Ruegeria pomeroyi DSS-3: one gene and its partner. The protein of the gene in region 2 interacts with the protein of the main gene of each other region in a pairwise test. Links are inferred from orthologs where the notes say so. Each region holds a gene or a part of one and is shown on either strand. Other genes may lie near its edges.

Region 1 (3,118 bases), 1.6 Mb from region 2 along the record:
CAGGACAAGAAGGTGGTGGACGGGCAGTTGCGCTTTATCCTGGCGCGCGGCATCGGTCAGGCCTTTGTCACCTCGGACGTCCCGCGCGAGGCGGTGCTGACTGTACTTGAGGATGCGCTGGCAAGTTGCTGAAAAGGGGCGTTTACCGCCCTTGAATCACCATCAGCTCACCCACGTTCTCGCGGGTGACATAGCCCAGCATTCGCCCGTCGGCCGAGGTGACGGCCACCGCGGGCGCCCCCTGATAAAGCGCGTCCAGCACCGTCTCCAGCCCGCTGGCTAGCGGCACCTGCGGGATCTCGCGATCCATCACCGTTTCCGCTGGATCCGAGCGCGGATGATCCGCCGCCAGCGCCGCGAACAGCCGTGCCCGTGTCACGAATCCCAACAGATGCCCCTCGCCATCCAGCACCGGGAATTCGTGCTGGGTGGTGTGCAGCACCGCCTGCGCGGCGGTGGCCAGCGTGTCGGTCGGGCCAAGCGCTTCGAACCGGGTGATCATCGCGTCGCGCGCCAGCAGGCGGCGGGTCACCGCGCGCATGGCGACATCCTGCGCCTCCGCATTGGCGGCGATAAAGACAAAGACCGCGATCAGCACCAATACCGGATTGCCGCCGCTGAGACCGGCAAAGCCGAAGAGCAGCGCCACCAGCTGCCCGGCGGCGGCGGCGATGCGGGTGGCGCGCACCCGGTCCATCGTCAGGCTGAGCGCGGCGCGCAGCACCCGCCCCCCATCCATCGGAAAGGCCGGGATCAGGTTGAACACCGCCAGGAACAGGTTGACCATCGCCAGCCGGCCCAGGAAATCGGGCTCGGCGCTGTCGATGGCGGCCAGCGTTTCGAACCGAGTGTCGACGCCGACAAGGGTGAGTGCCGCCCAGATCGCCACATTCACCGCTGGACCAGCCAGAGCCACGACGATTTCCTGCCCGGGTTTTTCGGGCATCCGGTCCAGCCGGGCCAGCCCGCCAATGGGCAGCAGCGTGATATCGGGGGTACGGATGCCGTATCGGCGCGCGGTCAGGGCGTGACCGTATTCATGCGCCACCACACAGGCAAACAGGGCCAGCACAAAGGCGGTGTTCTCCACCGCGCTGGGCCAGCCGCCCATCTGATAGGCCGAAACGCCGATCCAGCCGATGAGCAGAAAGAAGGTGACATGGACCTTCAGTTCCGAGCCGAAAAGGCGGCCGAGCGTGAAGGACCATGTCATGATATGTCTCCGGTCTTAGAACGGGATCTCGTCGTCGTCGATGCCGCCCGATGCGGGGCCGCGTCCGCGTCCACCCCCGCTGCTGCTGCCGCCACCCGAGGGGCCGCCGCCATAGGGATCGCCCGCCGGGCCGCTGTCGTAACCGCCGCCATAGCTGTCGCCGCCGCCCTGACCGCCGCCAAAGCCGCCGCCACCGCCGCCTTCGCCGCGCCCGTCGAGCATCACCAGCGTTGCGCCAAACCCCTGCAGCACCACCTCGGTGGAATAGCGGTCCTGGCCGGACTGGTCCTGCCATTTGCGCGTCTGCAACTGGCCCTCCAGATAGACCTTGGACCCTTTGCGCAGATATTGTTCGGCAACGCGGACCAGACCTTCGCTGAAGATGGCGACCGAATGCCATTCGGTCCGTTCGCGCCGCTCACCCGTATTGCGATCCTTCCAGTTTTCCGAGGTGGCAATGCGCAGGTTGCACACCTTGCCCCCGTTCTGAAATGTCCGCACCTCGGGGTCGCGGCCCAGATTTCCCACCAGAATGACTTTATTGACCGAGCCAGCCATGGGTTCCCCGTCTCCTGTTCTTGTTGCATCTTGTCTTGTGATCGGCCCGAATCTCGCCGACCCGTCCCGACAGACCCTACACGCGCGTGCGGGCAGAGGGAAACCGCTAGCAAGGTTTTGCCGGTTCAACCGGCCCGCGCGGGCAGGGTTTTCTTCGCCGTCAAACCGGCTATAGTCCCGCGCGAGGGGTTAGGGACAGGTTCATACCGATGCGCAGGCTCTTTTCCGGTTTCATCGCGGCGGCGGTTGCCGTCACCGCCATGCCTGCGGGTGCGGACATGTTCTCGACCAAGAACCGGCGCGACCTGTTCCAGAAACAGGCGCGGCTGCTCGATACACGGGGCGCCAGCCAGTACGAAAGCTCGACCCGCCTGCAACCGCCCACCGCCCAGACCACGCCGACCCGGCGCTATGCCGGCAAGTACAAGGGCGAATATCTGCAAATGGCCCGCGATGCGGCCCGGCGCCACAATATCCCCGAGGATCTGTTCCTGCGGCTGGTGCAGCAGGAAAGCGGCTGGAACCCGCATGCCAAATCGCACAAGGGCGCGCTGGGACTTGCCCAGCTTATGCCGGGCACCGCGCGGGCGCTGGGGGTCGATCCGGGCGATCCGTACGAGAACCTCGATGGCGGCGCCCGCTATCTGTCGCGGCAATACCGCAAGTTCAAATCCTGGCGCCTGGCGCTGGCGGCCTATAACGCCGGCCCCGAAGCGGTCGAGAAATACGGCGATGTTCCGCCTTATGAAGAGACCAAGAACTACGTCAAGGTGATCTGGGGCAGCTGATCGGGCCGCTCCGGCTCGGAAACCGCTCTTTACCGGGCATTCGATCTGGTCCCGCTGGGAGGCAGTTTCGAGACCTTAAGGTGCTGGCATTATGTTTGGCGGGCCTCATCCCAGTGGTTCCAGTTGGCCAAAGGGTAACCACTCATCGGGTGAATTTCGGAAGACGCCAAGCTCGCAGATCACGACAAACAGGAGTGATATAGATGCTGGTTGACGGTCTTTCCGCGTTGGTTACTGGTGGGGCTTCCGGGTTGGGACTGGCCGTGGCCGAGGCTTTGACAAATGCCGGCGCCAAGGTCGCCTTTCTGGACCTGAATGAAGAGAAGGTGTCACAGGTGGCCGATCAGATCGGCGGCGTTGGTATCGCGTGCGACGTTTCCGACCCGGGTGCAGTGTCCGACGCATGGGCAATAGCCTGCGGGCACAACGGGCAGATCCTCATCGATGTGAACTGCGCAGGTATTCCAGGTGGTATGCGGTTTGTTGGGCGTGACGGTCCGGTGGATATGGCCACCTTTGCTCGGGTCATCGCTGCCGACTTCATAGAAGCGGTCGGCGT
Region 2 (3,236 bases):
GGGTGACCCTTCACCCGCCCCGGCGCTGGCCGATGCGGCCCTGACCGCGCACAGGACATTTGTCGTCGAAGTGGTGCATCCGGTCGAGGTCCCGGCCAGCCAGCGCGACCATATGAACAGTTGGATGTCCAAGCGGATCGGCGCGCCGGTCAGCCCGCCGGACCTCTCCGCCTCGGGCTTTGCCCTGATGGGCGGGCGCATCCTGCCTGCGGGCAAATGGGTGGCCGGGCTCTATATGTATGAGAATTCCGAAGGCCAGCGGATCACCCTCTATGTGGCGCCGCAGGAGGAGGGTAACAGTACCTTGCGCTTTGCCGGGGACCGGCAGACCGAAAGTCTGCACTGGGCCAAGGGCGGGTTGGGCTTTGTCCTGACCGGTGCGCTGGCCCGTGAGGATCTGCGCCAGATGGCGACCAGCGCCTATGAGCAATTGCTCTAGCATCGGAGGTCGAAAAAGGGGGCGCTGCCCCCTCGGCCCTCGCGGGCCTCACCCCCGGAGTATTTCCGACCAGAAAGAAGCCGGAATGCGGGTCCTGCTTCTTTCTGGTAATAAGTACTCCGGAGCGCGAGGCGGAGCCTCGCAAAAGATCAAAGAAAGCTCTGTGGGTCGATATCGACACTGAGGCGCAGATCGCCCTTCAGCCGCAGCGGCGCGATCCAGCGGGCGATCGCCTCTTGCAGGGGGGCGCCCTTGGGCGCCTTGACCAAGAGCCGCACCCGATGGCGGCCCCGGACGCGGGCGATGGGCGCGGGTGCCGGGCCAAAGACCTGCGCCCCGATCTGGCGCAGGGCTGCGTCGTTGCGTGCCATGGCGGTGCCGAGATCGAAGACCGGCCCAGCCTCGGGGCCCGACAGGATGATCCCCGCCATCCGCCCATAGGGCGGCACTCCGGCGGCCTGACGCTCAGCCGCCTCGGCACGCCAGAACCGTTCCTCGTCCCCCGCAAGGATGGCGCGGATCACCGGGTGTTCGGGCTGATAGGTCTGCAACAGCGCCTGGCCCGGTTTCTCGGCGCGCCCCGCCCGGCCCGCCACCTGCCGCATCAGCTGGAAGGTGCGCTCGGCGGCGCGCAGGTCCGAGCCCTGCAGGCCCAGATCGGCATCGATCACCCCCACCAGCGTCAGCAAGGGAAAGTTGTGCCCCTTGGCCACCAACTGGGTGCCGATGACGATATCCGCCTCACCTGCCGCAATCGCCTCGATCCGCTCCTTCAGCGCGCGGGCGGTGCCGAACATGTCCGAGCTGAGCACCGCGATGCGGGCCTCGGGAAAACTGGCGGTGGCCTCTTCGGCCAACCGCTCGATACCCGGACCAACAGGGGCGAGCCGCCCCTCGGCGCCGCAATGAGGACAGGTTTCGGGGATCGGCTTGGTCTCGCCGCACTGGTGGCACATCAACCGTTTCAGGAACCGGTGTTCGACCATGCGCGCATCGCAATGGTCACAGCCGATCTGTTGCCCGCAGGCCCGGCACAGCGTGACCGGGGCATAGCCGCGCCGGTTGAGGAAAAGCAGCGATTGTTCCCCCTTGGCCAGCCGGTCGCTTACCGCCCGGCGCAGGTTGGGCGAGATCCAGCTGGAAGGCTGCATCGTCTCGGCCCGCATGTCGATGGCCTGCATCTGCGGCAGCACCGCCGGACCAAAACGCGAGGTCAGCTCCACCCGTTCGTATTTGCCCGCATCCGCATTGGCCCAGCTTTCCAGCGAGGGCGTGGCGCTGGCCAGCACCACCCGCGCGCCGCAGATCGCCGCGCGCAGCACCGCCATGTCACGCGCATTATAGAGTACCCCGTCCTCCTGCTTGTAGGAGGTGTCGTGTTCCTCATCCACGATGATCAGGCCCAGGTCGCGGAACGGCAGGAACAGCGCCGAGCGCGCGCCCACCACCAGCTGCGCCGCGCCCTGCCCCACCATGCGCCAGACGCGGCGGCGTTCGGTCATGGTCGCGCCCGAATGCCATTCGGCGGGCCGCGCCCCGAACCGCGCCTCGACCCGGCTCAGGAACTCGGCCGTCAAAGCGATCTCGGGCAGCAGCACCAGCGCCTGCCGGCCCATGCGCAGCGCCTCGGCCACTGCCTCCAGATAGACCTCGGTCTTGCCGGCACCGGTGACGCCCTTGAGCAGCGTGGTGCCGTAGCGCCCGCTGCGCAGCCCCGCGCGCAGGCTGTCGGCGGCGCGGACCTGATCCTCGGTCAGCGCCTTGCCGGGCAGATCGGGGTCGAGATGCGGATAGGGCAGATCGCGCGGGCTGTCCTCTTCCCGCACGGCGCCTTGTTTGACCAGCCCCTTGACCACTGACGCGGTCACCCCTGCCATTTCGGCCAGTTCCTTGAGGGTGAAGGCCAGCCCGCCATAATCGCGCAGCACCTCAAGCACGCGGGCGCGCGCGTCGGTCATGCGGTCGGGGTCCACACCGCCTAGCCGATAAACCTTGCGCATCGAGGGCGGATCGCCCAGGCCCGGCGCGCGGGTGGCCAGGCGCAGCATCGCGGGCATCGGCGTCAGCGTGTAATCGGCGGTCCTGCCCAGAAAACTTCTCATCTCCTCCCGCATCGGTGCAACGTCGAGTACCCGCAATACCGAGCGAATCCTGGAGCGGTCAAAGTCACCCCGCCCCGGCCCCCAGACCACGCCCAGCACCTTGCGCGGGCCCAGCGGCACCTCGACAAAGGCACCCACGAAACAGCCGCCTTCGGGCGCCTTGTAATCAAGCGTCCGGTCGAGCGGCTGCGTGGTCAGGACCGAGACCAGCGCTCCCTCTTCAAAAAACCCGCCGCTGTCCAAGCCGCCCGTGTCCAAGCTGATGGCTCCCGTCAAACCCGATGCGCAGGCACAGCCCGGCATTCGGGGTTTGCGCCGCCTGTCTCATGAGGTAAAGGCAAGCCAGACCGAGGCCAACCCATCAAAGGACTGCCCCATGAAATTCTTCGTTGATACCGCCGAGATCGACGCCATCGCCGAGTTGAACGACCTGGGTATGGTGGACGGCGTCACCACCAACCCCTCGCTGATCAAGAAATCGGGCCGCGATATCATCGAGGTCACGCGCGAGATCTGCGCCATGGTCGACGGGCCGGTTTCGGCCGAGGTGACCGCCACCGATGCCGAAACCATGATCGCCGAAGGGCGCAAGCTGGTCGAGATCGCCGGCAATATCGCGGTCAAGGTGCCGCTGACCTGGGACGGGCTGAAAGCCTGCAAGGTGCTGTCGGACGACGGCCACATGGTTAACGTGA

What was found. Proteins that work in one complex are often made in the same cells at the same time.
Region 1: the proteins of SPO_RS15845 (region 2) and ssb interact in binary tests that used the Escherichia coli proteins (3 or more experiments, as listed by UniProt). The link is inferred for Ruegeria pomeroyi DSS-3 from one-to-one orthologs.

Annotation. Positions count from the first base shown.
Region 1 is NC_003911.12:1,740,014-1,743,131, forward strand. The notes cover bases 1-2,917. They hold ssb (single-stranded DNA-binding protein), read right to left. Parts: upstream 1,772-2,917; coding sequence 1,229-1,771; downstream 1-1,228. Other genes in these bases: aroB (3-dehydroquinate synthase), read left to right, coding at 1-132; SPO_RS08320 (site-2 protease family protein), read right to left, coding at 143-1,213; SPO_RS08330 (lytic transglycosylase domain-containing protein), read left to right, coding at 1,981-2,559; SPO_RS08335 (SDR family NAD(P)-dependent oxidoreductase), read left to right, coding at 2,763-2,917. Outside these bases: more of SPO_RS08335, read left to right, coding at 2,918-3,118. UniProt on the Escherichia coli protein: Plays an important role in DNA replication, recombination and repair. Binds to ssDNA and to an array of partner proteins to recruit them to their sites of action during DNA metabolism. Acts as a sliding platform that migrates on DNA via reptation.
Region 2 is NC_003911.12:3,334,813-3,338,048, forward strand. The notes cover bases 195-3,187. They hold SPO_RS15845 (primosomal protein N'), read right to left. Parts: upstream 2,800-3,187; coding sequence 589-2,799; downstream 195-588. Other genes in these bases: SPO_RS15840 (anti-sigma factor family protein), read left to right, coding at 195-439; fsa (fructose-6-phosphate aldolase), read left to right, coding at 2,918-3,187. Also shown: more of SPO_RS15840, read left to right, coding at 1-194; more of fsa, read left to right, coding at 3,188-3,236.